Regions from separate parts of the Chromobacterium sp. Ag138 genome, predicted to be linked through region 1. Evidence: riboswitches for the same ligand, from Rfam matches in the RefSeq annotation. Region 1 holds a riboswitch; the other holds the start of a gene.
What was found. A riboswitch is a leader RNA that binds a small molecule or an ion and turns the genes downstream of it on or off. The one in region 1 is predicted to bind thiamine pyrophosphate.
Positions count from the first base shown of each region.

Region 2: it holds a riboswitch for thiamine pyrophosphate, as region 1 does, so the genes downstream of both, thiC (phosphomethylpyrimidine synthase ThiC) here and ACY3GB_RS06305 (thiamine ABC transporter substrate-binding protein) in region 1, are expected to answer to the same signal.

Region 1 covers NZ_JBUPWA010000001.1:1,417,360-1,432,806, forward strand. Annotated here, with positions in the region: gene ACY3GB_RS06255 (serine hydrolase) at 1-286, shown strand, start outside; gene ACY3GB_RS06260 (LysR substrate-binding domain-containing protein) at 330-1,268, opposite strand; gene ACY3GB_RS06265 (N-acetyltransferase family protein) at 1,356-1,853, shown strand; gene yidD (membrane protein insertion efficiency factor YidD) at 1,854-2,237, opposite strand; gene ACY3GB_RS06275 (kinase inhibitor) at 2,396-2,941, shown strand; gene ACY3GB_RS06280 (helix-turn-helix transcriptional regulator) at 2,947-3,747, shown strand; gene ACY3GB_RS06285 (MarR family winged helix-turn-helix transcriptional regulator) at 4,189-4,716, shown strand; gene ACY3GB_RS06290 (ABC transporter ATP-binding protein) at 4,706-5,665, opposite strand; gene ACY3GB_RS06295 (ABC transporter permease) at 5,640-7,205, opposite strand; gene ACY3GB_RS06300 (GNAT family N-acetyltransferase) at 7,202-7,753, opposite strand; gene ACY3GB_RS06305 (thiamine ABC transporter substrate-binding protein) at 7,820-8,836, opposite strand; TPP riboswitch at 8,887-8,981, opposite strand; gene ACY3GB_RS06310 (DUF1800 domain-containing protein) at 9,106-10,551, shown strand; gene ACY3GB_RS06315 (DUF1501 domain-containing protein) at 10,562-11,740, shown strand; gene ACY3GB_RS06320 (substrate-binding periplasmic protein) at 11,737-12,462, opposite strand; gene ACY3GB_RS06325 (hypothetical protein) at 12,646-13,473, shown strand; gene ACY3GB_RS06330 (winged helix DNA-binding protein) at 13,496-14,014, opposite strand; gene pxpB (5-oxoprolinase subunit PxpB) at 14,156-14,818, shown strand; gene ACY3GB_RS06340 (5-oxoprolinase subunit C family protein) at 14,818-15,447, shown strand, end outside.
Region 2 covers NZ_JBUPWA010000001.1:3,027,404-3,042,850, forward strand. Annotated here, with positions in the region: gene glpK (glycerol kinase GlpK) at 1-1,153, opposite strand, end outside; gene ACY3GB_RS14030 (hypothetical protein) at 1,217-1,573, shown strand; gene pyk (pyruvate kinase) at 1,884-3,290, shown strand; gene ACY3GB_RS14040 (substrate-binding periplasmic protein) at 3,400-4,167, shown strand; gene ACY3GB_RS14045 (ester cyclase) at 4,174-4,581, opposite strand; gene ACY3GB_RS14050 (VOC family protein) at 4,771-5,142, opposite strand; gene ACY3GB_RS14055 (winged helix-turn-helix domain-containing protein) at 5,272-6,480, shown strand; gene ACY3GB_RS14060 (EthD family reductase) at 6,482-6,841, opposite strand; gene ACY3GB_RS14065 (hypothetical protein) at 6,993-7,286, shown strand; gene ACY3GB_RS14070 (PTS sugar transporter subunit IIA) at 7,386-7,955, shown strand; gene ACY3GB_RS14075 (GGDEF domain-containing protein) at 8,023-9,147, shown strand; gene ACY3GB_RS14080 (GGDEF domain-containing protein) at 9,144-10,271, opposite strand; gene ACY3GB_RS14085 (DUF2789 domain-containing protein) at 10,516-10,788, opposite strand; gene ACY3GB_RS14090 (sporulation protein) at 10,859-11,590, opposite strand; gene thiC (phosphomethylpyrimidine synthase ThiC) at 11,690-13,564, opposite strand; TPP riboswitch at 13,664-13,811, opposite strand; gene ACY3GB_RS14100 (protein-L-isoaspartate O-methyltransferase family protein) at 13,928-14,587, shown strand; gene ACY3GB_RS14105 (rhodanese-like domain-containing protein) at 14,590-14,916, shown strand; gene ACY3GB_RS14110 (uracil-DNA glycosylase) at 15,061-15,447, shown strand, end outside.

The DNA.
Region 1 (15,447 bases):
CGAATTCACCACCACCGAGCGGCACCAGATCGTGTCGGTGCGCAACCGCGTGCTGCAATACAAGAACAGCAACGCGCTGGTGCGCGAAGGCGACTGGGACATCGCGGTGCAAAAGACCGGCTACATCCAGGAAGCCGGCCGCTGCATGGTGCTGCAGGCCGTCGTCGGCTCGCAGCCGCTGATCTTCGTGCTGCTGGACGCCGGCGCCAGCTCCGCGCGCGTCAACGACGCCAAGAACATCAAGCTCTGGCTGGAGTCCCATCCCGGCAGCTGGCTGGCGGGCTGATCCGCAAGCGATTCCCGACCGGGCCGGCCATGCCGGCCCTTTTTCATGGCCGCCGCGCGTCCGGCCCGCATGCCGCCAGTTGCCGCCACACCCAGTCGTGCGCGGCCGAGTCCGCGTGCCGGCGATGGCGGTACAGCTTCAAGCGGTACGGCGGTATGGCGAATGGCGCGGGATGCAGCCTCACGCCGGCCGCTTCGGCCAAGCGCAGCGCCGCGCGCCTGGGCAGCGTCATAATCAGTTCGCCGCCGCCGATGATGAACGGCGCCGCCAGCACCGACGGCAGCTGCAGCGCCACCTCGCGCGCCAGCCCCATCTTCTCCAGCACCAGGTCCACCACCCCGCGCGGCTCGTGCCACGGCGTCACCACCGCATGCCGTTCCGCCAGATAAGCCTGCAGGCTCAGATCATTACCAATGCGCGGATAATCGCGGCTGGCGATGGCCACGTACTCATCCTCCGGCCAATCGAATTCTTCGATGTCCGCCGCCGCGGGCCCGCCCTCTTCCGAATAGCCGAGCGCGAAATCGATGCTGCCGGCCAGCAGCGCGTCCAGCGGCACCTTGCGCTCCGCCTGGACCACGCGAAAGCTCAAGCGCGGCGCCAGCGACTGCATCCGGTTCAGAAAACCGGGCAGCACCGCGAAGGCGGTGTAATCGGTGGCGGCCAGCACGAAGCGGCGCTCGCTGCGGGCCGGGTCGAAATCCGCGCCCCGGCTCAAACCGTCGGACAGCAATGCCAATGCCGCCTCCACCACCGGCGCCAGCTGCTCCGCCCTGGGCGTGGGCCGCATTCCGCCGCCCACCCGCACGAACAGCTGGTCGTCCAGGGCAAGGCGCAGGCGCGACAAAGCGTGGCTGCAGGCGGAGGCGCTGATCGCCAGGCTGTCCGCCGCGGCCTGCACCGATCCGGCGCGGAACAAGGCATCCAGCAGCAACAGCAGATTGAGGTCCAGCCCGCGCAGACCGGGATGAATATTATTCATTTTCACCTGAAAACAATGCACTGTTTTCATTCTAACGCTTGCTCTAAGATGTTCGAAACCGACATTCCCATCTCAGCGGAGCGACGCATGCAGATTTCCATCACCCCGGCCAAACCGCAGGACGCGGCCGAGATTCACCGCTTCATCACCGAACTCGCGGTCTACGAGCGCGCCGAACACGAAGTCAAGGCCGGCGTCGCCGACATCGAAGCCACACTGTTCGGCCCCCAAGCCAAGGCCCAGGCGCTGATGTGCCGCGTGGATGGCAAGCTGGCCGGCTTCGCCGTGTATTTCTTCAGCTACTCCACCTGGCTGGGCAAGAACGGACTGTATCTGGAAGATCTGTACGTGACGCCGGAACTGCGCGGCGCCGGCGCCGGCAAGGCGCTGCTGCGGCATCTGGCCAGGCTGGCCTGCGACAACGATTGCGGGCGTTTCGAGTGGAGCGTGCTGGACTGGAACCAGCCGGCGATAGATTTCTATGAGTCGATCGGCGCCGCGCCGCAGGCCGAGTGGATACGCTATCGGCTGGCGGGGGAAGGACTGCGCCGCTTCGCCTACGGCGAGGACGCGGTCGCGGCCTGATCAGCGCGCCCCGCTCGTCTCCCGGCGGCTACGCCGCCAATCCAGCCAGGAATGCGTCAGGCATTCGCCGGACCGGCACGCGGCGTCGCCCAGGCAGCCGTCGCAGCTGTCCAGGCTCAGGCACTCCGGCCCGCACGGCGACTCGCAATAACCGGCCTGCCGCCGCCGCGCCGCCGGCGTTCTGGCCGCAGCCGAACAGCGCAGCAGGCGCTCGCGCGCGATCCAGCCGCCGCGCCGCAAACCGTGGCGGCGGATCGCCCGATAGGCCAGGCCGGAACAGCCGCTCCGGCCGGTCACGCCTCGGTAGGCGCAGCCGTATCCCTTGCGCGGCGACAATTGCCGCTGGTACATCCGGATCAGCCACAGCGCCAATCGTTTCGACATGTTTCCCTCCTTCCTCGCGCCGCGCATCATACCCATTCCCCGCCCGCGCTGCTAAAGTCGTCGCGAGCACGCCCGCGCCGCAGGCGAGCGTTTCGGCGCAGCCGCGCCGCGCGCCGACGCTTAACATGCTCCCACCATCTAGCCACAGGAGAACCGATATGCGCACCACCCTGCTGATCGCCAGCCTGCTCGCCCTGCCGCTGGCCGCCCATGCCGACGCCTTCAAGCTGTCCAGCGACAGCATCGCCGACGGCATGCCGCTGAGCCTGAAACAGGTCTACCGCGGCTTCGGCTGCGAAGGCGGCAACATCTCGCCGCAACTGTCGTGGAGCGGCGCGCCGGACGGCACCAAGAGCTTCGCGGTCACCGCCTACGACCCGGACGCGCCCACCGGCAGCGGCTGGTGGCACTGGACCGTGGCGAACCTGCCGGCCAATGTGCATTCGCTGGCAGAAGGCGCCGGCAGCGAGGGCGGCAAGCTGCCGCCAGGCGCAGTCCAGGGCCGCACCGACTACGGCGAAGCCCGCTTCGGCGGCGCCTGCCCGCCCGAAGGCGACAAGCCCCACCGCTACCAGTTCACCGTCTGGGCGCTGAAGACCGACAAGCTGCCGATCGACGCCAACGCCAGCGGCGCGCTGGTGGGTTTCATGCTCAACGCCAACGCGTTGGGCAAGGCGCAGATCACCGCCACCTACGGCCGCTGAGCCCGATGCACGACATCGCCCACCGCCTGAGCCGGATAGAAGCAGGCGAGATACGCGCCCGCCTGCCGCAGCATATGCGGCGGGTGCCGGTGTTCGCGCCGATGCTGTGCCGCGTCCGCCTCGGCGGCAAACGCATCCGGCTGGGCGAACGGGAGATGTCGGCCGGACCGGCCCAACTGGTGCTGATGCCCGCCGGCTGCGAGCTGGACATCGCCAACCTGCCGGGGCCCGACGGCTACCTGGCCGACGTGGTCAATCTGCCGCCCGGTCTGCTGGACCGTTTCCGCGACCGCCACGGCCCGCTGCTGCTGCGGCAGCGGCCGGGCCTCGAGCTTTGCCCGACGATGGACGGCGCGCTGCAGTCGGCGTGGAGCCTGCTGATCGATAGCCTGCATGGCGGCGCGGCGCCGGAAATCCGCCAGCATCATGCCGAGGGCGTGCTGCTGGCCCTGGCGCTGGCCGGCCAGGCAGGGCCATTGCTGCGAGAGCAATCCGGCAATTTGGCGCAGACGCTGAAACAGCTGCTGATGCTGGACCCGGCCGCGCCGTGGACCGTGGACGCGGCGGCGCGCCGGCTCAATCTGGGCGCGTCCACGCTGCGCCGCCGGCTGGCGGAAGAAGGCGCCGGATTCCAGGCGATCCTGGAAGAGGTGCGGATGGGCCTGGCCCTGCAACAGGTGCAAGGCGGCCAGCGGCCCATCGCCCAGATCGCCGAGGCCAGCGGCTACGCGTCGGCCTCCCGCTTCGCGGCTCGCTTCCGCCAGCGTTACGGACTCACGCCCAGCGCGCTGCGCCGGACGCTTTGAGCACGCAGTCGCCGCTCAGGCCGCTCCCGATCTCAACTCCAGCAGCCGGACAAACAGCTGCTCCAGCTTGCCCGCCGCCACGTTGCGCTGGCTGAAGTAGGTGATGCCCTTCTCTCTCAGTTACGTCGCGGCCCGTTCCAGGCTGGCCACCGTCAGCGCGGCGGGTCCGCCTACAGGCCGAACAACTAGCCATAGAAAGCCTGCAGCGCCGCCGCCTGATGCTTGGGCGCGCTGAAGCCGACATGATGCAGAGCCCGCGCTTCGATAGCCATCTTCGTTCCTTCTCCATGCGAGGCCGGCTCATGCCGGCCTCATGGCAAGCCAAGCATATAATTAGCTAAACTAATAAAATATGCGAGAACGGAGTTCGACGCGCCGCGCCTTTTCAGCTAGCATCATCGCGGCCCATCACCTAGCCACAACCCAGCCAGGCGAATCCTCATGGACGCACGACACCCGCAAGACGCCAGCGCCGCCATGGCGCCCCATCTGCAACTGATGGCGGACACCGCCGACGCCGACACGCCGCAGGACGCCGCCGCCGCCGGCCTGTTGCTGCTGTGGCTGGGCGACGACGTGCTGCTGCGCCTGAACCGGCGCCTGTCGCCGCTGGGCATTTCGGAAAACAAGCTGCACGTATTGCTGCTGTTCCGCCTGTTTGAAGACGGCCGATTGGGCGCGGAGCCGCCGACGCCGTCCAGCATCGCCGACTACTTCGGCATCACCCGCGCCTCGGCCACCGGTTTGCTGGACTGGCTGGAGAAGCGCCGGCTGATCGCCCGCCACCCCCACCCCGCTGACCGCCGCAGCCTGCAGCTGAGCCTGACCCAGGAAGCCCGCGCGCTGCTGGAGCAGGCGCTGCCCGACTTCTGGCGCGCCTGCGCCGGCCTGACCTCGCACCTGGACGCGCAGGAGCGCCAGCAACTGCTGCGCCTGCTGGCCAAGGTCTGGGGACAGGTCAAGAACTGAGCGCGGGGAAGCGCAGCAGGCGCGCTTCGTCGACGCCGACGCCCAGCGTGCCGCCGACGAACAGCGCGTCCCCCAGCCACTCCGCCTCCCGCGCCGACAGCATCAGCGCCAGCGGCCCGGCCTGGGCGTCCACCCTCAGCCGCAGGCCGTCCGCCAGCGGTGTCAGCTCGACAATGCGCGCCGGCGGCTGATCGTCGCCCAGCAGCAGCGCGCGCGGCGGCACCGCCGCATGCTCCAGCACGTTGTCGAAACCGATGAAGCGCGCCAGCCAGGCATTGGCCGGCGCCGCCAGCAATTGCCGCGGCGCGGCGCATTGCAGCAGCCTGCCGTCCTTGAACACCGCTACCCGGTCCGCCAGCGCGAACGCCTCGTCGCGGTCGTGGGTGACGATGATGGCCGGGATGCCGGCCTCGCGCAGCAGCTCGCGGAACTCGCGCTGCAGCAGGCGGCGCAAATCGGCGTCCAGGCTGGAGAACGGCTCGTCCAGCAGCAGCAGCCTGGGACGGGTGACCAGCGCCCGCGCCAGCGCCACCCGCTGCTGCTCGCCGCCGGACAGCGTCCACACCTTGCGCGCGCCGTGCTCGGCCAGGCCCACGCGGGCCAGCATCGCCTGCGCACGTTTAGCCGCGTCGCGCTTGGACACGCCCTGCTCGAGCAAGCCGAACATCACATTGCCCAGCGCGTCCAGATGCGGGAACAGCGCGAAGTCCTGGAACATCAGCGCGAAACCGCGCCGCTCCGGCGGCAGCCGGGCCAGGTCCTCGCCGTCGAAGGCCAGCGCGCCGCCGTCCGGTCGCTCCAGGCCGGCGATCATTTTCAGCAGCGTGCTCTTGCCGCAGCCGGACGGCCCCAGCAGGGCAAGCGTCTCGCCGGCGGACAGATCCAGCGACACGTCGTCGGCCACCACGCGCGCGCCGAAGCGCTTATTCAGGTTTCGCAGCGTCAGCACGGCTGTCCTCCATCGGGCCGGCGCCGCCGGCGGTTTCGATGATCCAGAAAACGATGAGCGCCAGCAGCATCAGCACGCAGGAGAGCTGCATCGCCGCATCGGCGTTGGCGTCGCCGGGGCGGCCCAGCCGCTGGTAGATCAGCGTGGTCAGCGTCAGCCACTCCGGCCGCGACAGGAACAGCGTGACGGCGAACTCGCCGACCGCGGTGGCGGCGGCGAAGGCCAGCCCGCGCCGCATAGCCGGCTGCAACAGCGGCCAGGTGACGCGGCGGAAAGCCCGCCACGGGCCGGCGCCCAGGCCGCGGGCGGCGGCCAGCCAATGCGGCGGCTGGCCGTCCAGCGCCGCCAGCGCCGCCTTGGCCACCAGCGGATAGGCCAGCAGCGCGTAGGCGGCCATCAGCAGGCCCAGCGCCCCGCTCCATTGCGGATACAGCAGCAGCAGGCCGAAGGCCACGCACACCGGCGAGGCGACGAAAGGCAGGAAGATGGAGGCGCGCAGCGCCAGGCTGCGGCCGCAGGCCAGCGCATGCGCCAGTCCCAGCGCGCCAGCGGCCAGCACCGTCATGCCGGTGAAGCGGGCGCTGTTCCACAAGGCCAAACGCGTATCCTCGTCCCACAACGCCGCCCACTCGGCGCCGGCGGAAAGGCCGCGCCACAGCACAGCCAGCAGCGGCAAACCGGTGCACAACAGCAGCGCCGACAATGCGGCGGCCAGCGCCAATCGCTCAGCCGGACGCTCCACCCGCCGCAGCGGCAAGGGCTCCACCTTGGCCGCCATGGCCAGCCGGCGCGCCAAGGCGGCGTAGACGGCGGCGATGCCGCCGCACACCAGCAGCACCAGCAAGGCCAGCGCGCCGGCGTCGGCCAGGTTCAGCTCGTAAGCGACCAGAGTGTAGATCTCCACCTCCAGCGTCGCGTAGCGCTGGCCGCCCAGCACCAGCGCCAGGCCCAGGCCGGAGAAGCAGTACAGGAACACCAGGCATAGGCTGGACAGCAGCCACGGCAGCGCCGCCGGCCACTCCACGCGCCAGAACGCCCGCCAGCGGGTAGCCCCCAGCGTGCGCGCGGCGGCCAACCGGCTGGCCGGCACCTGGGAAAAGCCGTCGCAGCCGGCGCGCACCACCAGCGGCAGATTGAAGAACAGATTGCCGTACAGCAGCAGCCACGGCGTGTCCTGCAGATTGACGCCGAACACGCCGCGCGGCCCGAACAGCGCCAGCACGCCCATCGCCGCCACCAGCGTCGGCATCACGAAGGGCAGCATCAACAACCGCAGCAGCAGCGCCCGCCCGGCAAAGCGGTAGCGGGCCAGCATCCAGGCCAGCGGCACGCCCAAGGCCAGGCACAACAGGCAGCTGGCCGATGCCTGGATCAGCGACCACAACAGCCGCCAACGCAGGTAATCATCGGCCAGCAAGGCGGGATTGAACTGCAGGCCGCCTTCGGCCAGCAGCCGGGTAAGCGGCGCGACGGCCAGCAGAAAGAGAAAGGACAGCGGGAGTCCGGCCAGGATCAGCCGGGGCACGGCGGACTGCTTCAAACAAAAGCTCCAGACAACGGCCAATCAGCCGTCAGCACATCTTCGCAACCGTCGTCATCGCGCACCTGGCCCACCTTGGCGAAGCCAAGCTGGGCGGCCAGCGCCTGCGACGGCAGATTGCCGGGTTCGATCGACAACACCAGCTTCGCCACGCCGCCGCTTTGCGCCGCCCAGCCGGACATCGCCAGCAAGGCCTCGCGGGCGTAGCCCTGGCGGCGGAATGCGGGATAGACCGCGTAGCCGAGCTCGACGTCGCCGTAGCCGTTCAAGTAGGGATGGCCGGGCCGGGTATGGAAATTGATGTGGCCGACCATGGCCAGATCGTCGCGGCGCAGCAGCGCCCGCACCGACCACGGCGCGTAGGCGGGCTCCGCCGCCATGTCGGCCAGCCGCATCTCCATCAGCGCCTTCTCCTCCATCCAGCCGTCGGCCGGGCGGCTGCCCAGCCGCCCGGCGGCGGCGTCGATGTCGCCGCGCAGGCAGGACTGGAGAAAATCCGCGTCCAGATGGCGCAGGATCAGGCGGGGGCTGGCGATGTCATCGATCATGAGTGAGTTTCCAAGTGAACTTGCCCGGATCATAACAGAGGCGAAACCGGGCAAGTCATCGCCGGATCACTGCCCGGACTTCAGCACCACCCGCATCCAGCGGCCGACCCAGGCGCGCTGCTTGGCGGCCAGCGTCGCGCTGTCGGGCGTGTCGTGCGCGGCCGGCTGCTCGGCGTGCTTGTAGACCGGGTCCAGCGGGATGTTGTCCATCGCCGGGTACATCCACATCCGCGTCGGGATATCCTTCTGCACCGCGTCCGAGCGCAGGAAGGCGATGAATTGCTGGGCGAGCTTGGGCTCCTTGCCGCCCTTGACCAGCGCCGCGCCCTCCACCTGGCGGAACACCGAGCCCGGCAGCAGCAGATTGGCGGTCGGCGCGTCGGCCGACTTGTCCTTGCTGTAGAACACCTCGGCCGCCGGGCTGGTAGCGTAGCTGACCACGATGGGACGGCTGCCGCCGTTCTTGGAAAAATCGGTGTAGTAGGCCTCGGTCCAGCCCTTGCTCACCTTCAGGCCGTTGTCGCGCAGCTTGCCCCACAGCGCGAAGGCCTTGTCCTCGCCCAAGGCATGGATGGTGGCCGACAGGAAAGCCAGGCCCGGGCTAGAGGTGGCGGGGTTTTCCACCACCAGCAGGTTCTTGTAAGCCGGCAACGCCAGGTCGTTCAGGGTCTTGGGCAGCGGCAGCTTGTTCTTGGCGAACCAGGCCTTGTCGTAGTTCAGCGTCACATAGCCATAGTCGACGGCGGCGGCGCCCGGCAGGCTCACCTTGCCGCCGCGGGCCAGCTCCGCCGGCAGCGGCGCGAGCGCGCCGGCCTGCTCGGCCTTGCCGATCAGGCTGTTGTCGATGCCGAACACCACGTCGGCGATCGGGCTGCCCTTGGTCAGGATCAGCTTGTTGACCATCTCGCCGGCGTCGCCGGCCTTGATGATGGACACCTTGGCGCCGGTCTGCTTCTCGAACGCGGCGAGCAGCGGCTTGTCGACGCTGAACGAGCTGTGCGCGAGCACGCGCAGTTCGGCCGCCTGGGCCGACAGGCCAGCCAGGCTCAGGGCGACGACGACGAGTTTGGGGAACAGCTTCATGGACAATCTCCGTGCGGTGCGGCCACGGAGCAAGCAGGCAAGGCAGACGAGGTTCCGCTTTATCACGCTCCCTCCGCTGGCATGATCCAGATCAGGTTCTCAGGGTGTCTCTCAGCCCGTTTGCAGGGCACCCCCGGTGACAGGGCGACAGTATAGCCCAGATGCGCAAACAACTTAACACTCTGGCCGGTCCGCTTAATACCGGAGCGAAAAGTGGCAACTATGCTCACAGTCAATCGCTTATGCAAACGGCTTGCCGCGGTGAACCCATGATCAAAAGAATACTGCTCGCTTCCGCCCTGCTCGGCCTGCCGCTATGCGCGCTGGCCGGCATCGGCGCGGACGGCGCCCGCCACCTGCTGGCGCGCACCGGCTTCGGCGCCAACCCGGCGCAGATCGAGGCGTTCGCGCCGCTGAGCCGCGAAGCGGCGGTGGACAAGATACTGGCCGGCGTCCGTACCCAGGCGGCTACGCCGCCGCCGGGCTGGGCCAACGAGCCGTTCGAACGCCCCGGCCAGCCGGGGCTGACCGAGGAGCAGAAGAAGGCGCTGCAGCAGGAGCGCAACCAGCACTCGGCGGAGCTGCGCAACTGGTGGCTGGCCGAGATGCGCAACACGCCATCGCCGCTGACCGAGAAGATGACTTTGTTCTGGCACAACCATTTCGTGTCGGCGCTGGACAAGGTGCGTTCGCCGCAGATGATGTACCAGCAAAACCTGCTGCTGCGCCACTACGCGCTGGGCGATTTCGGCCAGCTCTTGCACGCGGTGGCGCGCGATCCGGCGATGATGCGCTATCTGGATACCGCCAATAACCGCAAGGACCAGCCCAACGAGAACTTCGCCCGCGAGGTGATGGAGCTGTTCACGCTGGGCGAGGGCCACTACAGCGAGCAGGACATCCGCGAGGCGGCGCGCGCTTTCACCGGCTGGGGCCTGGACCGCGACGACCAGTTCATCGTCCGTCCGCGGCTGCGCGACACCGGCGAGAAAGTCATCTTCGGCCAGCGCGGCAATTTCGACGGCGACGACGTGATCGAGCTGTTGCTGCAACAGCCCAACACCGCGGTGTTCATCGCCAACAAACTGTGGCGCAGCTTCGTATCGCCCACGCCCGACGTCGCCACCGTCAACAAGCTGGCCGCCGACTTCCGCCGCGGCCATTACCAGCTGAAGCCCTTGATGCGCGCGCTGCTGCTGACGCCGCAGTTCTGGCGCAGCCAGGGCCAGCTGGTGAAATCGCCGCTGGAGCTGACCGTGGGCACGCTGGTGACTTTCGACCTGAATCCGCCGGACTGGCGCGTGATCGCCGGACTGAACCACCAACTGGGCCAGGACGTGTTCGCGCCGCCCAATGTCAAGGGCTGGCCCGGCGGCGAAGCCTGGATCAACAGCGCCACCCTGCTCACCCGCAAGCAGTTCCTGGACCGCATCGCCCGCGACGCCGCGCCGGCGCGCGACGCCTACGCCCAGGCCGATGGCGGCCTGAACGAGATGGCCGGCCGCGAGGCGCGCATCCGCCGCTTCGCCAGCAATGGACTGAACTCGATGAAGCTGCAACCCGATGAATGGGCCGCCGTCTACGGCGCGCGCACCGCCGCCGACGCCGCGCGGCTGCTGCTGGCCGTGCCGCCGGCCAATCCCTTGCCGCCGAACGCCAGCGGCGCCAAGGCCATCGCCCAACTGCTGCTTGACCCGGCCTACCAGGTGGAATGAGGAGCCCGCCATGTTCAAACGACGCGAATTCCTGAAAGCGGCCGGCGCCGGCCTGATGCTGACCGTGCTGCCCAATCTGTCCTGGGCGCTGGCGCCCGCCGGCTACAAGCGGCTACTGGTGCTGGTGGAGTTGAAGGGCGGCAACGACGGCCTCAACACCGTGGTTCCTTACTGCAGCGCCGACTACTACCGGCTGCGCCCCGGCATCGCCATCGCCCGCGAGCAGGTGCTGCAAATCAACGGCGACATCGGCCTGCATCCGTCGCTGGCGCCGCTGATGCCGTTGTGGCAGGACAAGCAGCTGGCGCTGCTGCAGGGCGTCGGCTACCCCGATCCCAACTTGTCCCACTTCCGCTCGATCGAGATCTGGGATACGGCGTCGGCCAGCCAGCAATACCTGAGCGAGGGCTGGCTGACCCGGCTGTTCCATGAGCAGCCGACGCCGAAGAGCTTCGCCGCCGACGGCGTGGTGCTGTCCAGCCAGACGCTGGGGCCGCTGGACGGCGGCGCGCGCGCGGTGGTGCTGTCCAATCCGCAAGACTTCGCCCGCCAGGCCAAGCTGGTGGCCGACCAGCAGCCCGGCCGCGCCGGCGCGGCGCTGGAGCATATTTTGAAAGTGGAAGGCGACATCCGCCAGGCCGCCGCCAGCCTGGCCCCGCTGCCGCGCACCGCGCCGAGCGAAGCGCCCACCGCCGGCCCCAAACCCAACGGCGGCTTCGGCGTGGCGGTGCGCACGCTCACCGACACCCTTGCCCGCGGCGTGGACATCGCCGTCGCCCGCATCACGCTGACCGGCTTCGACACCCACGGCAACCAGCAGCCGGCGCAGGCCCGGCTGCTGGCCGAACTGGCCGACGGGCTGGCGCAGCTGAAAAGCGAAATGACGCGGCTGGGCCGCTGGGACGACACGCTGGCGCTGACTTACGCCGAATTCGGCCGCCGCCCGCGCGAAAACGGCAACCGCGGCACCGACCATGGCACCGCCAACGTCCATTTCGCGCTGGGGGGCCGCGTCAACGGCGGCCTGTATGGCCAGACGCCGCAGTTGGCCGGCGTCAGCGAGGGCAATCTGCCGCACGCGATAGATTTCCGCCAGGTTTACGCCACGGCGATAGACGGCTGGTGGGGCAAGGACAGCCATAACGTGCTGGGCGGGCGGTTCGCGCCGCTGCCCTTGCTGCGTGGCTAGGGGTCGGGATAGGCGATGTTGAAGCGGCCGCGGTAGAGCCGGTCCACCACCCCGTCGCGCTTCATGTCGCTGAGCGCGCCGGCGAAAGCCCGGCACAGCTCGGGGGACACGCTGCGCTTGCTGAAGACATAAAAAGCGCCCCCTATCGGCCATATCGGCGGCAGGGCCACGATTCCCGGCTGCTGCGGTAAGCGGGCCAGCTCATTCGGCGCCGTGTCCATGGTCGCCAGCAGCAGGTCGATCCGACCCAGCTGCAGCTTGCGCAAACTGCCGGCCAGCGTTTCCCCGGCGTCTATCTTCACCATGCCGGGAGGCGCTTTCAGCCAACGGTCCCAAACTTCGCCGTAACTGTCGCCATGCGTCACGCCCAGCCTGACCATGCCCAGCTTGCCCAGGTCCTGCGGCTGCGAGACCGGCCAATTCGCGGCGCGATCGCTACGCGCCCACAACCGCACCAGCGAGGAGCTGTAGCCCGGCACAAAACAGGCGTACGCCTCCCGCTCCGGCGTTTTCAGCGCCTGCATCGCGACATCCACCGTGCCCAGCCGCAGCTCCTGCAAGGTGCGCGACCAGGGAATCTGGCGATACGCCAGGCGGCAGCCTATGCGCGCAGCCGCCTGGTTCAGCAGCTCCACCGAATAGCCTGCGGGCCGCCCATCCCGCCCCTGGTAATGATACGGCGGCCTCTCCTCCCACCCCACCTGGATCGGCTTGCCGCACATCCCGCCCGCCATCGCCGGCAAAGCCGAACATGCCAGGAAAACGAAATTCCCAACGAACCTCACCGCCACCTCCCGCCTTCGGCAAGCGCGAGCGCGCTCCCCTACAATGTAGGATAGAATCCCCATGCCGATGGCGTCCGGCGGACACTAGCCACCATCACCCAGCGACAGAACCACTGCCACATGACTTCGAACAACACCCAGAACAATGATCCTCACCAGACAACGGAAGAGATTCCGCTGCCTCCGCCGGAAAGCGAAGTCACGCTGGCCAACCTGGCCATCCCGCTGGGCGAGACCATACTGACGCTCAGCGCCGACGGCCGTCCCATCTACGGCATCCTGCAGCGCAGCCGGGCGATGACGGCCCAGTCCGACTACTTCCGCCTGCAGTTCCGCGGCTACGCCCGCTCCGACGGCGCGCACTGGCAGCCGCTGGAAGGCGACGACAGCCGCTTCCACGCCGTCTACAACCTGGCCTGGATCAGGGTGGACCGCCCCAGCAAGAGCGTGACCTTCGGTCCCAAGAGCGGCGTGCAGGCCAGCCCCGGCCTCGCCGGCAGCGGGCTGGACACCTATTTGTTCGCCAGCGTCATCGCCTGGGCCAAAGGCGTCTGCCCCGAATTCGCCATCAGTCCCGGCATGATCACCATGGGCCAGACCCATTCCGAGGAAGAGCGGCTGCACTGCCACGCCTTCTACGCCGGCCAGGGCTTCCAGTTCGAATGGCAGGACCCGGCCCAGCGCACCGCGCTGTACTTCAAGGACAAGGTGAGCAAGCTCTTGGGCGTATGGAACAAGGAAGCGGTCAAGGAGTTCGGCGGCGAGGAGATGCTGAAAACGCTGGCCGGCCAGGACGAGGCGCGCGCCGAGCTGCAGCAGCAGCTGGAGAAGCTGGAAAGCGCGAACGACAGCATGAAGCGCGCGCTGCAGAAGGAAAAAAGCACCTCGCAGATCCTGACCGGGGTGCTGATACTGGCCGCCATCTTCGCGATCTGGGCCGTCATCTAGACTCGCAAGCGACGCGCAACGGTCAGAACGACGCGCCGGCCCTGGCCGCCTGGTCGTAAATGCCGGCCAGGGTGCGCATCAACTGGGCGATGTCGCCGATCAGCGGATTGGCGATGCCGCCGTCGCCCAGCGTCGCCATCAGGCACTGCTCGCGCACCTGGCGATAGCGCTCGCACAGCGCGCGGCCGCTGTCCGTCGTGGAAAACAGCACTTCCTTGCCGCTTTTCTCGCTCTCCACATACCCCATTTTGACCAGCTTCTTCAGCGCGTAGGACACCACGTGGGTATCCTCCATGTTCAGCACGAAACAGATGTCGGCCAGCTTTTTCTGCCGCCCGCGATGGTTGACGTGATGGACCAGCAGCACCTCGGTCGGCGTCATGTCCTTCTCGCCCGCCGCCGCCATGCAGCGCACCATCCAGCGGTGGAAGGCGTTGTTGACCACGGTCAGGCTGAACTCGAACTCGGACAGCTCCGGGCTGCGCTCGGAAACCAGATGCTGCGAGGACACGATCTTAGGCAAATCTTGCGTCGTTGACACCCATTCTCTCCATATTGCGCCACGGGAGGTGGCAGGCCGCGAGGCAGCGATAAATTGACGAGAAATTCTCGACATAGCATCATCGCACCCAGTCAAGCCATTATCATATCCATATTCCCGATTCACGCCATCCCGCACGCGATGCAATCTGATTCCTCTTCCGCGCCGGCCATTCATTGGCTGGGCGCCCAGGCGCTGGTGCTGGAACTGCCGCCGCCGGCCACGCTGGACTGCCAGCGCCGAATCTGGCGGCTGGCCGAGCAGCTGCGAGCCGACGCCGACTTCCGCGAAGTCATCCCCGGCATGAACAACCTGACGCTGGAGCTGCGCCCCGGCGCGAACGCCTCCGCGCTGCCGGCCCGGCTGCGACGGCTGTGGCAACGCGCGGACGGCGCGGAGCACGCCGCCCGGGTGGTGGAAATTCCGGTGCGCTACGGCGGCCGCCACGGTCCGGATCTCGAAAGAGTGGCGCGCCACTGCGGCCTGGCGCCGGACGAGGTCGTCGCCCGCCACTCCGCCGCCCGCTATACGGTGTTCTTCCTGGGCTTTCAGCCCGGCTTCGCCTACCTGGGCGGCCTGGACCCCGCGCTGGCCGCGCCGCGCCGCGCCACGCCCAGGCAAACCGTGCCGGCCGGTTCGGTGGCCATAGGCGGCAGCCAGACCGGCATCTACCCCACCGCCTCGCCCGGCGGCTGGCAAATCATAGGGCGCAGCGACGCCGTGCTGTTCGACCCCGCGCGCCAGCCGCCCTGTCCGCTGCGGCCGGGCGATACGGTGTGTTTCATCCCGCAGGAGGACGCCTGATGCTGGAAGTGATCAAGGCCGGGCCGCAAACCACGGTGCAGGATCTGGGCCGCTTCGGGGCGCGCCATCTGGGCGTGTGCCGCGCCGGCGCGATGGACGCGCTGGCGCTGACCGTCGCCAATCGCCTGGTGGGCAACCCCGCCGGCGCGGCCGCGCTGGAAGTCACGCTGCCCCCGGCAAGCTTCCGGCTGCTGCGCGGCGGCATGCTGGCGCTGACCGGCGCAGACTGCCGGGCCACGCTGGACGGCGAGCCGGTATGGCCGGGCTGGCGCACCCCCTGCCGCGCCGGCCAGACGCTGAGGCTGGAGGCGCCAAGCAGCGGCATGCGCGCCTACTTGGCGATCGACGGCGGCGTGAATGCGCCCCTGCTGATGGAGTCGGCCAGCACCGACCTGATGGCCGGCTTCGGCGGACTCGACGGCCGCGCGCTGCGCGACGGCGACCGGCTGCCGCTGGGCAGGCCGCTGTCGCCGCGCGGCAAGCTTGGCGTCTGGCTGCCGAGGCCGGGCAACCGCATCCGCGTCTGTCCGGGGCCGGAATACGCCTTGTTGCCCAAATCCGCCCGCCAGCGGCTGTGGAGCCACCCCTGGCAGCTGACGCCGCGCAGCAACCGCATGGGCTACCGGCTG
Region 2 (15,447 bases), 1.6 Mb from region 1:
AGGCGATGCTGTCCAGCGCGGCGCGGGCGATGTGGGCGGCCTTGGTGCCCAGCGTGGCGCCGACGATGGTGCCGCGGGCGCTGGCGTTCCAGTGCGGCGCGCCCAGGCCGGCGAAGGCCGGCACCAGGTAGACGCCGTCGCTGTCCTTCACTTCCTGCGCCAGCGGGCCGACGTCGGCCGAGTGGCGGATGATGCCCAGGCCGTCGCGCAGCCACTTCACCACCGCGCCGCCGATGAAGATCGAGCCTTCCAGCGCGTATTGCACCTTGCCGTCCACCTTCCAGGCGATGGTGGTCAGCAGGTTGTTCTTGGATTCGATCGGCTTGTCGCCGGTGTTCAGCATCATGAAGCAGCCGGTGCCGTAGGTGTTCTTCACCATGCCCGGCGTGGTGCACTGCTGGCCGAACAGCGCCGCCTGCTGGTCGCCGGCCACGCCGGCGATCGGGATTTCGCGGCCCAGATGGGCGGCGTGGGTGTGGCCGTACACTTCGCTGGAGCTCTTCACTTCCGGCAGCATGCTGGCCGGGATGCCCATGATGTCCAGCAGCTCGGCGTCCCATTCCAGGGTGTGGATGTTGTACAGCATGGTACGCGAGGCGTTGGACACGTCGGTCACGTGCACCTTGCCGTGGGTGAAGTTCCAGATCAGCCAGCTGTCGACGGTGCCGAAGGCCAGCTTGCCGTCGCGGGCGCGGTCGCGCGCGCCGGGCACGTTGTCCAGAATCCACTTGATCTTGCTGCCGGAGAAATAGGCGTCGACCAACAGGCCGGTCTTGGAACGGATCAGTTCGCCCAGGCCGCGCGCCTTCAGCTCGTCGCAGAACTCGGCGGTGCGGCGGTCCTGCCAGACGATGGCGTTGTACACCGGCTGGCCGGTTTCGCGGTCCCAGACGATGGTGGTTTCGCGCTGGTTGGTGATGCCGATGGCGGCGATGCTGCGGCCGTCGATGCCGGCCTTGGCCACCGCTTCCGCGGCCACGCCCACCTGGCCGCCCCAGATTTCCTGCGGATCATGCTCGACCCAGCCCGGCTGCGGGTAGATCTGGCGGAATTCCTTCTGCGCCAGCGACACGATGTCGCCGCCGCGGTTGAATAGGATGGCGCGGGAACTGGTGGTGCCCTGGTCCAGGGCCAGCACGTACTGATCGGTCATGACTTTCTCCTGTTTGCCGGTAAGGCGGCATGATGGACATGCCTGGGTATCGACGTTGCGCGAATGTTTGTTTTTTTGCTTATGACGTTCGTTTTATTTGCGGACAATTCTAGGCCCGAACAGAACCTTGTCAATCTTCCGGTAAAAAAAAATACATTTTCCGCGCTGCAACCAGAGATTTCTGTGAACGTAACGAAGAATAAATACTTTAATATCAACACACTGAAAGATGTAGCTCCGCGCTACATTTTCACACGCGCCGATTTTTACGCTGCCGCTCCGGAAAAACGGCGCGCCATGCCGGCGCGCGCGGCGAGAACAGGCAAGGCCTCAGGACAAATGGATGGGAAAAACGCCTATTTCGCACTGCAACAAGCATTTGCATGCGCTACAGCCGCGTGCTTGAAAACGAAAAAATAAGAAAATAATCGAAACTAGAAAGCGGATGCTTCGCTCAGACCATCGTCGCAAAACGTTGTTTCGCCAACAAATGGCCGCCAACACGTAATCCTGCCGCTACAACGCAGATATGGCAGCATGAATGGCAAGGCCGGCGCAGGTTTCGCCGCCAGGCCCGCGACGCGAAACGCCGGCTGTTCGACCCAGCTCAAGGAAGCGGACGCGGCGGCGTGGCATCATCGCCGCAACCGGGCAAGCGGCGCGCCGCCGGCCAAAAAGACACACGCAATGGTTCCAAGCTAATCGGCCGCATCGGCCGCAAAGGACTGTCATGCTTCGCAACACCAAAATACTCGCCACGCTCGGCCCCTCATCCAGCGCTCCGGAAAAAATCCTGGAACTGGCCCGCTCCGGGGTCAACATCTTCCGGCTCAACATGAGCCACGGTAGCCATGACGACCATCGCGCCCGCCTGGCCGCCATCCGCGCCGCGGAGAAAGCGCTGGACCGCCCGATCGGCGTGCTGGTGGACCTGCAGGGCCCCAAGCTGCGCATCGGCAAGTTCCCGCAGCCGACCACGGTGAAAACCGGCGACCGCTACGAATTCACGCTGGATGAAACCGACGGCGGCCCCGAACGCGCCACCCTGCCGCACCCGGAGGCGTTCGAGGCGCTGGAGCCCGGCCACCGCATCCTGGTCAACGACGGCAAGCTGGCGTTCGAGGTGACGGAAATGCATACGCGCCGCATCGTCACCCGCGTCGCCGTCGGCGGCGAGCTGTCCAGCAACAAGGGCTTCAACCTGCCCAACACCGTGTTGCCGCTGTCGGCCATCACCGACAAAGACCGCAAGGACGCCGAGTTCGCGCTGGAAGAAGGCGCCGATTGGGTGGCGATGTCCTTCGTCCAGACCGCGGCCGACGTCAAGGCGCTGCGCGAGATCGTCGGCAAGCGCGCCGGCATCGTCGCCAAGATCGAGAAGCCGTCGGCGGTGGACGATCTGGAAGCCATCGCCACGCTGGCCGACGGCGTGATGGTGGCGCGCGGCGACCTGGGCGTGGAGCTGCCGCCGGAAGACGTGCCGGTGGCGCAGCGCCGCATCGTCCACCACTGCCGCCACCTGGGCCGCCCGGTGATCGTCGCCACCCAAATGCTGGAATCGATGATCACCGCGCCGACGCCGACCCGCGCCGAAGCCAACGACGTGGCCACCGCGGTCTACGAAGGCGCGGACGCGGTGATGCTGTCGGCCGAGACCGCCGCCGGCCAGTATCCGCTGGAAGCGGTGCAGATCATGGACCGCATCATCCGCCGCGTGGAAAACGCCCCCGACTACCGCAAGGTGATGGCGCTGGACTACAGCGCCGCCGACGAGCCGGACCGCACCGACGCCATCGCCGCCTGCGTGCGCAAGGTTAGCACCCTGCTGCCGGTCACCGTGGCCGTCGCCTTCACCACCAGCGGCGCCAGCTGTCTGTCGCTGGCGCGCGAACGCCCGTCCACCCCCATCCTCGGCATCTCGCCCAAGCTGGAGACCGCGCGCCGGCTGACGCTGGTGTGGGGCGTGGTGGCCTACCACGGCCCGGACGCGGAAAACCTGGAAGACATGGTGGTGAAGACCACCTTCTGCGCGACCAAGCTCAGCCTGGCCGAGCAGGGCAAGCCGATGGTGATCATCGCCGGCGTGCCCTTCGGCACCCCGGGCTCCACCAATCTCTTGCGTATCGTCTACCCGTAAGGCGCCACCGGCATGATCGCGGCAACGGAACCTGCGGGTTCCGTTTTTTCTTGCCCGGCCGCCGCAGCGACTATGCTGCAACAGTGACCACCACCGAGAGCCCGTTCCGATGCGGCCGACGTTTTTCCGCAAGGCGCTGGCGTCGCTGCTGTTGCTGACCGCCTGCCTCGCCGGCCGCGCCGGCGAGCCGCCCGGCCTGATCGTCGATTTCGACGCCAGCAACCCGCCGCTGATGTACGCCGGCAAGCCGGGCGCGGCCGGGCTGTACCCGCTGCTGGTCGCCAAGGCCTGCGAGCGCGCCGGCATCGCCGTCACCCTGCGCGCCGTCTCCTGGCGCATGGCGCTGCAGGAATTGCGCGGCGGCAGCGCCGCCGCCGGCGGCATCATCAAGACAGCCAGCCGGGAAAAGCAGTTCGACTTCAGCCAGCCGCTGTTCACCGAACGAGTGGTGATGGCTTATTCCCGCGCCGGCGGCCAAGCCTACCGCCGGCTGGAGGATCTGAACGGCAAAAGGGTGGGGGTGATGGCCGGCTGGAGCTATGGCGACGCCTTCGACCAGGCCCGCAAGGACGGCAAGTTCGCCGCCTTCGACGGCGACAGCGACCAGCAAAATCTGCAGCAGTTGAAGCTGGGCCGGCTGGACGTGGTGCTCGGCATACGCGAACCGCTGCAGCTGGCGCTGCGGGAGGGCGGCTACCATGGCTTCGCTCTGTCGGCGGAAGCGCTGGCGGCCAACCATTCCTATCTCGCCATCAACAAGCATTCGCAGCAGCAGGCGCTGCTGACCCGCTTCGACCTGGCACTGGAAGGCATGCGCAAGGATGGCAGCTACGACAGACTGGTGCGGGACGCCCTCAACGCCGGCCGCGACGATTGAGCGCGCTCAGGCGCCGCGGATCTGGGCCAGCGCGCCGTACAGGTCGGCGCAGCTCCAGTGCTCGGCGTACTTGCCATCGCGCACCACCACGATGTCCATCGCATTGATGGCGATGCGTTTGCCGCTGGCGGCCTGGCCAAAGAAGGCGCCGGTGTGGGTGGCTTCTATGGTCTTGCGCGTCACCACCTTGCCGTTTTCCTCGATCTGCTCATGGATGTGCACGCGGATGTCGGACAGCGCCGGGTGCAGCATGCCGGTGAAGAAGCCGGCGAAGCCGTCCGGTCCCGAGGGGACGCCGGGCGGGGCCGAGTGATTGACGAAGTCGGGCGCCACCAATTCGGCGAATGCCCCCATGTCGCGGTTTTCTATCACCTCGCGGTTGAAGCGTTGAATCACTGCCTTGCTGCTGTCCATGAAATCGCCCTGGGAATGGGCGCCGGCACATGTCCGGCGTCCGGGTTGAATCGCCGGCCATCCGGCAATGACGTTGAATTAAACGACAAGCGCCAAATCATTTCAATAACATAAAAAAGACAGTATCCAAACCATTCGACATCGTTACCATCCCATCTCCGCCATCTGCGCGGCCCTGCGCCGGCAAGATCAAAAATGGTAGCTGCTGACCTCCACCAGATTGCCGTCCGGATCGTTGAAATACACCGAGGTGATCGGGCCCATCGCGCCGCTGCGGGTGATCGGCCCCTCGACGATGGCGACGCCCTCGCGCTTCAGGTGCTCGATCACTTCGGGCAAAGGAATGGCGGCGATCAGGCACAGGTCGCCGGAGCCGACCGCCGCATGATTGCGGGTTTCCTGGCCCAGGGTCTGCAGATTGATCTTCTGGTTGCCGAAACGCAACGCGCGGCGGCCGTTGCCGAAAGTCACCGCCTCCAGCTTCAGCGCGCGCTGATAAAACGCCACCGCCGCCTCGATGTCGCGCACGGTCAGAACGATGTGGTCGATATGGCTGATCATGCCATTGCTCCGGGTGGAAAACGGGCTGTCCACCCTGCCACAAGCGCGCCGTCTTGTCATGCTTTAGGCATTCCGCGGCGATGGTCGCCGCTGGTATAGTCGTTTCTCCCATCGCTTCCCGGTTCGGCCATGACTCTCCATCTGTCGCTGCAACACGCCCGCCACCTGCAACTGGCCGCTCAGGGCCTGCTCGCCGCCCCGCGCCGCAAGGCGGCCAAGGCCGACGCGCTGGCCGCCATCCGCCGCATGGCGCTGCTGCAGATCGACACCATCAGCGTGGTCGCGCGCAGCCCCTACCTGGTGCTGTACAGCCGCATCGGCGCCTACGACCCGGCCTGGCTGGACCAGTTGCTGGCCGAGGGCGCGCTGTTCGAATATTGGGCGCACGAAGCCTGTTTCGTGCCGACGGAAGACTACCGGCTGCTGCGCCACCGGATGCTGAACGCCGAAAGCATGGGCTGGAAATACTCGCAGCGCTGGCTGGACCAGCACCGCGCCGACATCGACGCCATCGTCGAGCACATCCGCGCCCGCGGACCGGCGCGCTCGGCCGATTTCGAGCGCAAGGGCGGCAAGGGCAACGGCTGGTGGGACTGGAAGCCGGAGAAGCGCCACCTGGAAGTGCTGTTCACGCTGGGTCGGTTGATGGTGAAGGAGCGGCGCGGGTTCCAGCGCGTCTACGACCTGGCCGAGCGGGTGCTGCCCGGCTGGGACGACGCGCGCGACCTGCTGCCGCCGGAAGACGCACGGCTGGACATGGTGCGCAACAGTTGCCGCGCGCTGGGCGTGGTCAAGCCCGGCTGGGTGGCCGACTACTACCGGCTCAAGCGCGCGCCGTACGGCGAGCTGCTGCACGCGCTGGCCGACAAGGGCGAGCTGATCCCGGCGAGGGTGGAAGGCTGGAGCCACGACGCCTTCGTCCACGCCGGCCTGGCCGACGAGCTGGAGCTGGCAGCGGCGGACAAGCTCAACAGCGGCAACACCGCCATCCTGTCGCCGTTCGACCCGCTGGTGTGGGATCGCAAGCGCGCGCTGGAGCTGTTCGATTTCGATTACAAGATCGAGTGCTACACGCCGGCGCCCAAGCGCCGCTACGGCTATTTCACCCTGCCCATCCTCAACCGCGGCAAGCTGGTGGGCCGGCTGGACGCCAAGGCCCACCGCAAGGAAGGCGTGTTCGAGGTCAAGTCGCTGCACCTGGAGCCGGGCGTTCGCGTCAGCCAGCGGCTGGCCGACGACCTCTCCGCCGCGCTGCGCCGGATGGCCGCCTGGCATGGCGCGCCGCGGCTGGCCGTCGGCCAGGCGCCGGGGGACCTGGCCGCGCGCATCCTGGCCTGAGTTACTGCGCGTTGGCGTACCAGCCGCTGACGCCGGGCTGGCGCTCGTCCCACAGCGCCACCTCGTTGTACTGGATCACGGGCTGGATGTCGGTGTAGTTGGGAATGTCGCCCATGATGCGCGCGGCCACCGGGCCGAAGGCCTGCTGGAAAGCCTCCGTCGATTCGCACAACAGCGTCGCCTGCGCGACGTAATCGGGCGCGCTGCCGGGCTCGGCGCCGGACAGGCCGCGGTCCACCCTGGCGCCCTTCAGGGCATTGCCCAGCAGCTGCTGCACCATCGGCATGTGCTGCCGCAGATAGTAGTCGAAATCGAAACGCGCGCCGGCGCGCTGGGGATAGGTGACGCTGACGGTGATCATCCGGGACTCCGTGGCGGTAAAGGGGAGGCATCAACTTAAACCCAAACGCCCGCATTGCCAATGTCATTCCGGCCTGGCTGTCCGACAAAATGGAACTTGCGCCCCCTCATTCCGCTCTTTAACAGCATCTTTCAACCCTTAGGACAAAACCATGCGTATCGTGATGCTCGTCGCCGGCAGCGCGCTGTTGCTCGCCGGCTGCAACCAGCAACAGACCACTCAGCTGCAGCAGGCCGCGTCGGCCGCCATCGGCAGCGTGCACCAGGGCGTGGACAGCGCCAGCGCGCCGCTCGGCCAACTGAAGGACCAGGCCAGCGCCGCGATCGGCGCGGCCAAGCTCGCCGCCTCCGCCGCCGCCCAGAATCCCGAGGTGCAGCAGCAGGTGGACAAGTTGAAGCAGCAGGCATCGGCGCTCAAGGGCGCCATCCTGCCGAAGAAGGAATAGCGTTAACGAGATTTTGATGTCCGGCCGCCGTTTATTTAGATTCAATTTAGACACGCCGACCTAGCATGAGCCTGCATCCACCACATCAGGAGAAGGTCCATGCAAACCCTGGCCGACATCTGCCGCGGCAGCGACATCCTACTGGACGTCGACATATCCGATAAACGCCAGCTGTTCGAATACGCCGCCCGCCAACTGGGCCAGCGCCACGCGCTGAACGCGCCGGCGCTGCAGGCCGCGCTGCAGCAGCGGGAGGAAACCGGCAGCACGGCGCTGGGCCACGGCCTGGCTCTGCCGCACGCCCGCATCGCCGGCCTGGCCGACGTGCGCGCGCTGTTCATCGGCCTGAAGCGCGGACTGGATTTTGACGCCCTGGACGGAGAGCCGGTGCGCAGCCTGCTGGTCTTGCTGCTGCCGCGCGACACCCGCGCCCCGCACCTGCAGCTGCTGGCGGAGATCGCCCGCGTATTCGGCGAGCGTCCGTTCCGCGCCGAATTGGCCGCCTGCCGGCTTCCCGGCCAGGTGGACAGCCTGTTCCAGCGCTGGTCCGACCCCGAGCCCAGCAACGATCCGCATTTCATGCTGGACAGCAACCGCTATTTCCTCGACGCCGAAGCCAGCCTGCGGCCCGATTACAGCGTGCGCCGCAAGGTGACCGCCCGCTTCTGACCGTGACAGCGCGAAAACCCCTTTGCTAGGATGAGACGATGGCCTCATCCTTCCGCAACAGGCGCGCATGTCCAATTCCCTGCTGATCATGGTTTCGCTGGCGGTCGCCAGCATCGGTCTCATCACCTGGCAGCACAGCGTGCGCTCCGACCTCATCCGGGCGCGGCGCCGCTGGCTGCAGGCCTCGCTGCTGCTGGCCGCCGGTATGCTGGTGGAAGGCTATGTCGAGCCCGGCAAGGGAGAGATGCTGCGGCTGGCGCTGGGCAGCGGCATGAGCAACGCCGGCATCGCGCTGCAGCTGACCATCATCGCCCGCGTCACCGGCCTCAAGCCGCCCAACTGGCTGTGGCTGGCCTTCGGCGCGGTGTCGGCGCTGGACAAGCTGCTGCCTTATCCCCCGCTGATGCTGGCGCTGGAAAGCGCCGAGATCCCCATCCTCTATCTGGCCGCGGCCTGGCTGTACCAGCGCGCCGAGCGCCTGGTCAGCCGCAACCGCTTCAGCCCCACCGCGCTGCTGTTCCTGCTGGGCGCGCTGCTGTTCGTCTGGCGCGACGCCAGCGATTTCTACCTCAGGCTGCAAACCTCCACCGCGCCTGACAGCCTGGACCAGTTGCACCAGCTGGCGCTGGCCTTCGCCGCCGCCGCCCAGGTGTGCGGCGCGGTAGGCTTCCTCAACATCGTGCTGCAGCGCCAGCACAACCGGCTGGAGGACGCGGCCAACTTCGACCCGCTGACCGGCGCCGGCAACCGCCGCGCGCTGCAATACTGGCTGCGCACGCTGGAGGCGTCGGTGGAGCGGGTCTGCGTGGTGATGCTGGACATCGACCATTTCAAGTCGATCAACGACCGCTACGGCCATCCGGCCGGCGACGCGGTGCTGCAGGTGCTGGCCGCCGTGCTGCGGGGCGGCATCCGCGACAACGACATGCTGATCCGCTATGGCGGCGAGGAGTTCTGCCTGCTGATGCCGGACGCGGACATCGAAGACGGGATGCAGGCGACGGAGCGGCTGCTGCAGGCCTTCCGCCAGCTGGCGCCGCTGCCCAAGCAGCCGGAACTGCGCTGCGCGTTCTCCGCCGGCGTGCACGAATGGCATTGCCGGCAGCAGGACTTCGCCGACGCCCAGCAAAAGGCCGACCAGGCCCTGTATCTGGCCAAGCAGTCCGGGCGCGACCAGGTGCGCCGGCTCTAGCGGCCGACGACAGGCTGATCCTCGCGGGCCGGCTCATCGGCCTTGCCCGAACCGGCCGCCAGATCCATCCGGTGGCGCTGCTTCATCTCGTACATGCGCTGGTCGGCCTTGCCCAGCAGCTCTTCCGGCAGCACGAAGTCATCGGGCCCGGTTTCCGCGCAGCCCGCGCTCAGGGCCAGGCCGGGCAGAACAGCCGCCAACTCCTCGCTCAGGCGGGCGAGAAACACCTCCTCCGCCTGCTTGCGGTCGCAATTGGGCAGCACGATGCAGAATTCGTCGCCGCCGTAGCGGAAGCAGCCGTCTTCGAGACGGGTGGTGCGGGCGATGATTTCGCCCAGCATGCGCAGCACCTCGTCGCCGCGCTGATGGCCCTCGCTGTCGTTGAGCAGCTTGAAATCGTCGACGTCCAGGTACACCAGCGCCACCTTTTCGTAGCGGCGCTGCGCGCTGCGCAGCACCCGGGTCAGCGTCTCGTCCAGATAGCGGCGGTTGAGCAGGCCGGTCAAGGGATCGGTGCGCGACATCTCCTCCAGCTGGCGGGTGCGCGTCGCCACCTTTTCCTCCAGCGCGCGCGCGTACTGCTCCGACTTGTTGCGCGAGGTTTCGATCTCGGCCACCAGGCTGCGGATATAGGTTTCGAACACCAGCGCCACGTCGAACATCATCAGCTTGTCCAACGCCAGCAGGGTATGCCGCCGCACCTCGGACTCCGGTATCAGCTCGGTGAGCTTATCCGACAACAGGAACTTCAGCGAATCCACCGCCGCCAGGTACAGCTTGGGCTCGACGCCGATGCGCTTGTGCACCAGGCCGATGCGCAGGCGGATGTTGACGTATTCCAGGTCATAGATGCCGCTGAACAGGTCGACCACGTAGCGGCGCTGCGCCGCGCGCAGCCGCTGCAGGGTGTCGGCGTCGCCGATCAGCAGCGCGATCTCCGGCGTGCTGGTCTGCAGCTCGTAGAAACGCGTCACCAGTTCTTCCAGATGCGACTCCACCAGCGTGCCGGCGGCGTGCAGCAGCATTTCGTCGCGCGGCTCCAGCGCGAACAGATGCTTGCGCTGCTCGATCTCGAACTCGGTGATGCGCAACTGTTCCAGCAGGGTCTGATCGGTCTGTTTCATCCCACTCCCCAAGGCCACGGTATCTCTTAAAGCTATATGCCGGTATGCCGCTATTCAATCCCGGCAACTACCTTTTCCGCAGCGAAACTGGCCATCTGTCCACCCAGGACCGGCGCCGGCGCGGACTTGGCGGCCAGCCTGTCCAGCGGCCAGCTTCCGCCCGGCCTCTTACCTCAGACAGAGGAAACAGACAATCTCTACTTACCCACAAGCCGCCGCCCGTCAGCGGATTTATCCACAACCGTCAGCCTTCGCCCTGCTGCAGCAGCACCGCCAACTCGTCCGCCGCCTCGCTCCACTCGGCGTCGCATTCCAGCGCCTGGCGCAAGAAGGCGGACTGGGCCGGCGTCCAGAACGGCGCGTCGGCCAAGGCGACGCGCGGCGGCAGCGGGTGGCTGGAGATGAAGGCCCGAATGGCGGCGGGCTCGTCCGGCAAGCCCAGCTGGCGAAACAGGCCGGGCAACAAATGATTGCTGGTATCCATCATCGACTCCCTAAGCTGGCTCCACCTCCTCATGCTAGACCGCCGCCGCCGCTTCTGTTCCGCGGCGAAAGCCAAACCAGCCCCATCGGCCGGTGTGCCGCGCTTACAAGCCCAGCCTGGCGCGAATCTCCGCCGTCCAGTCCACCGCCTCCCAACCCGGCTCCATTCTCAGGCTCAGGCAATAGTCCCGGCCATCGCCGGCGATTTCCATCCATACATGGACAACCCCATGGCTGTCGGGAACCAGGGTCAGCCGGATCTGGCTCCAGTTCCAGCCGGCGTCGCGCGGCCTCAGCACCCAATCCTGGTAGCAACCCAGCGAGCCGGCGACGCCGCCGACATAGGCGATGCCGGCTTCCACTGCGGCGTCCGCCAATTCCCATCCCAGCCGGGAAAATGCCTGCAGCAGGGCATCCATGCGCGGCGGCGGCAACACCTGCAGCCGGTCGCTGCCGCCGGCGTCCGGCGCCTGGCCCAAGGCCAGGTCGGTATGGACCCACACCAGCGGCTCGCCGTCCAGGGCCGGATGGCAATTGACCGGCGTCGCCTCCGGCAAGGGCAGCAGAAACGGCAAGCGCCATTCGCAGCCGGCCGGAATCCGGCACGGGCCGCTGACCTGCAGGCTGGCCAACAGCAGGGTTTCCCGGCCGCCGCGATCGCCTGCGGCCTCGGCCAGCAGCAGCAGCTCTATTTTGGCGATGCGCTGGTCGACCGCTCCGCCGCAGACCCTCACTTCTCCGCGCAGCGTTTCGCCGGGCTTCAGGCGCGGATTCGACAGACGGGTGGCCACGGTGGCGCCGCCGGTTTCGGCGGCGGCAAAAAACGATTTCAGCATGTGTTGGCGATCCAAATGAAAAACGGGCCGGCTAATCAGCCGGCCCGCAGACATTTTATGCCACTAAAATCTGAAAAAATACCAAAACACGCTCAGCAATCAGACTTTGTCATACAGCTTGCCGCCGCCTTTGACGAATTCGATCGACTTTTCCCGCATGCCCCGCTGCAGCGCGTCCTGCTCGCCTATGCCCTGGCTGGCCGCGTATTCGCGCACGTCCTGGGTGATTTTCATGCTGCAGAAGTGCGGGCCGCACATCGAGCAGAAGTGCGCGACTTTGGCGCTGTCTTTCGGCAGCGTCTCGTCGTGGAAGTCGCGCGCCTTGTCCGGGTCCAGGCCCAGATTGAACTGGTCCTCCCAGCGGAATTCGAAGCGCGCCTTGGACAAGGCGTTATCGCGGATCTGCGCGCCGGGATGGCCCTTGGCCAGGTCGGCCGCGTGCGCCGCCAGCTTGTAGGTGATGATGCCTTCCTTGACGTCATTCTTGTTGGGCAGGCCCAGGTGTTCCTTCTGCGTCACGTAGCACAGCATCGCGGTGCCGTACCAGCCGATCTGCGCGGCGCCGATGGCGGAGGTGATGTGGTCGTAGCCGGGCGCGATGTCGGTGGTCAGCGGCCCCAGGGTGTAGAACGGCGCCTCGCGGCACCACTCCAGCTCCTTGTCCATATTCTCCTTGATCAGCTGCATCGGCACGTGGCCCGGGCCTTCTATCATCACCTGCACGTCGTGCTTCCAGGCGATCTCGGTCAGCTCGCCCAGGGTTTTCAGCTCGAACAGCTGCGCCTCGTCGTTGGCGTCCCAGGCTGAGCCCGGCCGCAGGCCGTCGCCCAGGCTGAAGGCCACATCGTAGGCCTTCATGATTTCGCAGATCTCTTCAAAGTGGGTGTAGAGGAAGTTCTCGCGGTGATGCGCCAGACACCACTTGGCCATGATGGAGCCGCCGCGCGACACGATGCCGGTCATCCGGCCCGCGGTCATCGGTACATAAGCCAGGCGCACGCCGGCGTGGATGGTGAAATAGTCGACGCCCTGCTCGGCCTGCTCGATCAGCGTGTCCTTGAAGATTTCCCAGCTCAGGTCCTCGGCCTTGCCGTTCACCTTTTCCAGCGCCTGGTAGATGGGCACGGTGCCGATGGGCACCGGGCTGTTGCGCAAAATCCACTCCCGCGTTTCGTGGATGTTCTTGCCGGTGGACAAGTCCATGATGGTGTCCGCGCCCCAGCGGATGCCCCAGGTCATCTTGTCCACTTCTTCGGATATCGACGACGTTACCGCGCTATTGCCGATATTGCCGTTGATTTTCACCAGAAAGTTGCGGCCGATGATCATCGGCTCGGATTCCGGGTGGTTGATGTTGGCCGGAATGATGGCGCGGCCGGCGGCAATCTCCTCACGCACGAATTCGGCGGTGATCTCCTCCGGCAGGTTGGCGCCGAAGCTGTGGCCCTGGTGCTGGCGCGTCATCAAGTCCAGCACGCGCTGGTTGCCGGCGGCCTGCAGCGATTCCACATAGGCGCGGCGGTTCAAGTTTTCGCGGATGGCGACGAACTCCATCTCCGGCGTGACGATGCCGCGGCGCGCGTAGTGCATCTGGGTGACGTTGCGGCCGGCCTTGGCGCGGCGCGGCTTGCGCTGCAGGTTGAAGCGCAGCTCGGCGAGCTTGGGATCGGCCTCGCGGGCGCGGCCGTATTCGCTGGACAGACCATCCAGCTGCTCGCAATCGCCGCGCTCGGCGATCCAGCCGGCGCGCAAAGGCGCCAGACCGCTCTGGATGTCGATGCGGACGGCCGGATCGCTGTAGGGGCCGCTGGTGTCGTAGACGAAAATGGGCGGGTTCTTTTCGCCGCCGAACTGGGTCGGCGTGTCGGCCTGGCGAATCTCGCGCATCGGCACTTGAATGTCCGGGCGGCTGCCTGCTGCGTAAATCTTGCGGGAGTTGGGCAAAGGCTGGATGGCGGCGGCGTCCACCACCATCTGCTTGTTCACGGGCGCGTTCATCGGGCGGGTCTCCAAAAACGATGAAGCGGCGCAAGGAGCGGTCCGGCATGGCCGGCTGCGGGCCCGAATGGGCCGGTATGGCAGGTGACGCTTCCCTACGCCGGTATTATCCGGGTCAGGTTCCAAGGGTATTTCTCACCCGCGCTCCTTCATCCGGCCCGATGGCCTACACTTTGGTAGCCATCTGCGCCGAACGCCAGGCGCAGGACCCCTAGCGATGCCGTGTGAAGGTAAGGCAAATATGGGATAATCGCAAGTTATCGTCATCACACGAGTCCTTGCCGCCGACGCTGTCCTCCATGGGCGGAGCGGACTCCCAGCCCTCCGGAGTTTAAGTTGATGGATTTCGAAAAAACCCGTTTCAACATGGTCGAACAACAGATTCGCCCGTGGGATGTTCTGGATACCAACGTGCTGGATCTGCTGTTTCACGTGAAACGCGAGGACTTCGTCGCCGACAATCAGCGCCAGCTGGCCTTCGTCGACACCGAACTGCCGCTGCCCAACGGCAGCAAGATGCTGCAGCCCAAGATGGAAGCCCGCCTGGTGCAGGACGCCGCCATCCAGCCTAGCGACAAGATCCTGGAAATCGGCACCGGCAGCGGCTATCTGACCGCGCTGCTGGCCAAGATGGGCAAGCAGGTGGTCAGCGTGGAAATCGATCCGGCGCAGAAAGAGCGCGCCGCCGCCAACCTGAAGAAGGCCGGCATCGCCAACGCCACCCTGGTCGAGGGCGACGGCGTGCTGGGCCTGCCCGAGCAAGCGCCTTACGACGTGATCGTGGTCGGCGGCTCGCTGCCGGTGGTGCCGCAAGAACTGAAGGACCAGCTGGCCGTCGGCGGCCGCCTGATCCTGGTAGCCGGCGATCTGCCGGTGATGGCCTGCAAGCTGATCGAGCGCGAAACCGACACCAGCTTCCGCGAAACCGCGCTGTTCGAGACCTGTGTCGAGCGGCTGCGGAAATTCGAGGCGGTGGAACCCGCCCGTTTCAGCTTCTGATCATGCTGCGCGAAATCACCGCTCCGGCGCTGGCGGCGCAGCTGGCCGATCCGCAAGCCGCGCGCCCGGTGCTGCTGGACGTGCGCGAAGGCTGGGAATACCAGCTGGCGCACATCGAAGGCAGCGTGCACATCCCGATGAATCTGATCCCGATCCGGATGAGCGAGCTGCCGGACGACGCGCCCATCGTCGCCATCTGCCACCATGGCATGCGCAGCGCCCAGGTGGCGCTGTTCCTGCTGAACGCCGGCTTCGACAACGTGATCAATCTGCAGGGCGGCATCGACGCCTGGTCGACCCAGGTGGACCCGGCGGTCGCCCGGTATTGATGCTGGACTGGACGGCGCGTCTCCCCTTGGGATGACGCGCCCCACAAACACCGCCCCTGGGCGGTGTTTTGTTTTGGAACGAATCGCGCAGCCATCTTTCCAAGCCACGTTAACCGCCTGGCGATCCATAGCAAAGAACCCGATATGTCTTCTCTGACCTACCTCGCTCCCGCCCTCGCCCGCGTCCACCCTGCCTGGGAAACGGTGCTGGGCCAGCCCGCCATCGCCGCCCGCCTGGCTGAAATCGACCGCCTGCTGGCCCAGCAGCAAGGCGACGGCAAGACGATTTTTCCGCCCCCGCCCCTGGTGTTCAACGCGCTGACCTTCGCCGCGCCGGCCGACGTCAAGGTGGTGATCCTGGGCCAGGACCCGTACCACGGCGACGGCGAGGCGATGGGCCTATCGTTTTCGGTGCCGGACGGCGCGCGCGTGCCGCCGTCGCTGCGCAACATCTACAAAGAGCTGGCGGCGGACCTCGGCCACGGCATTCCCGCCTGCGGCGACCTCAGCCACTGGGCGCAGCAGGGCGTG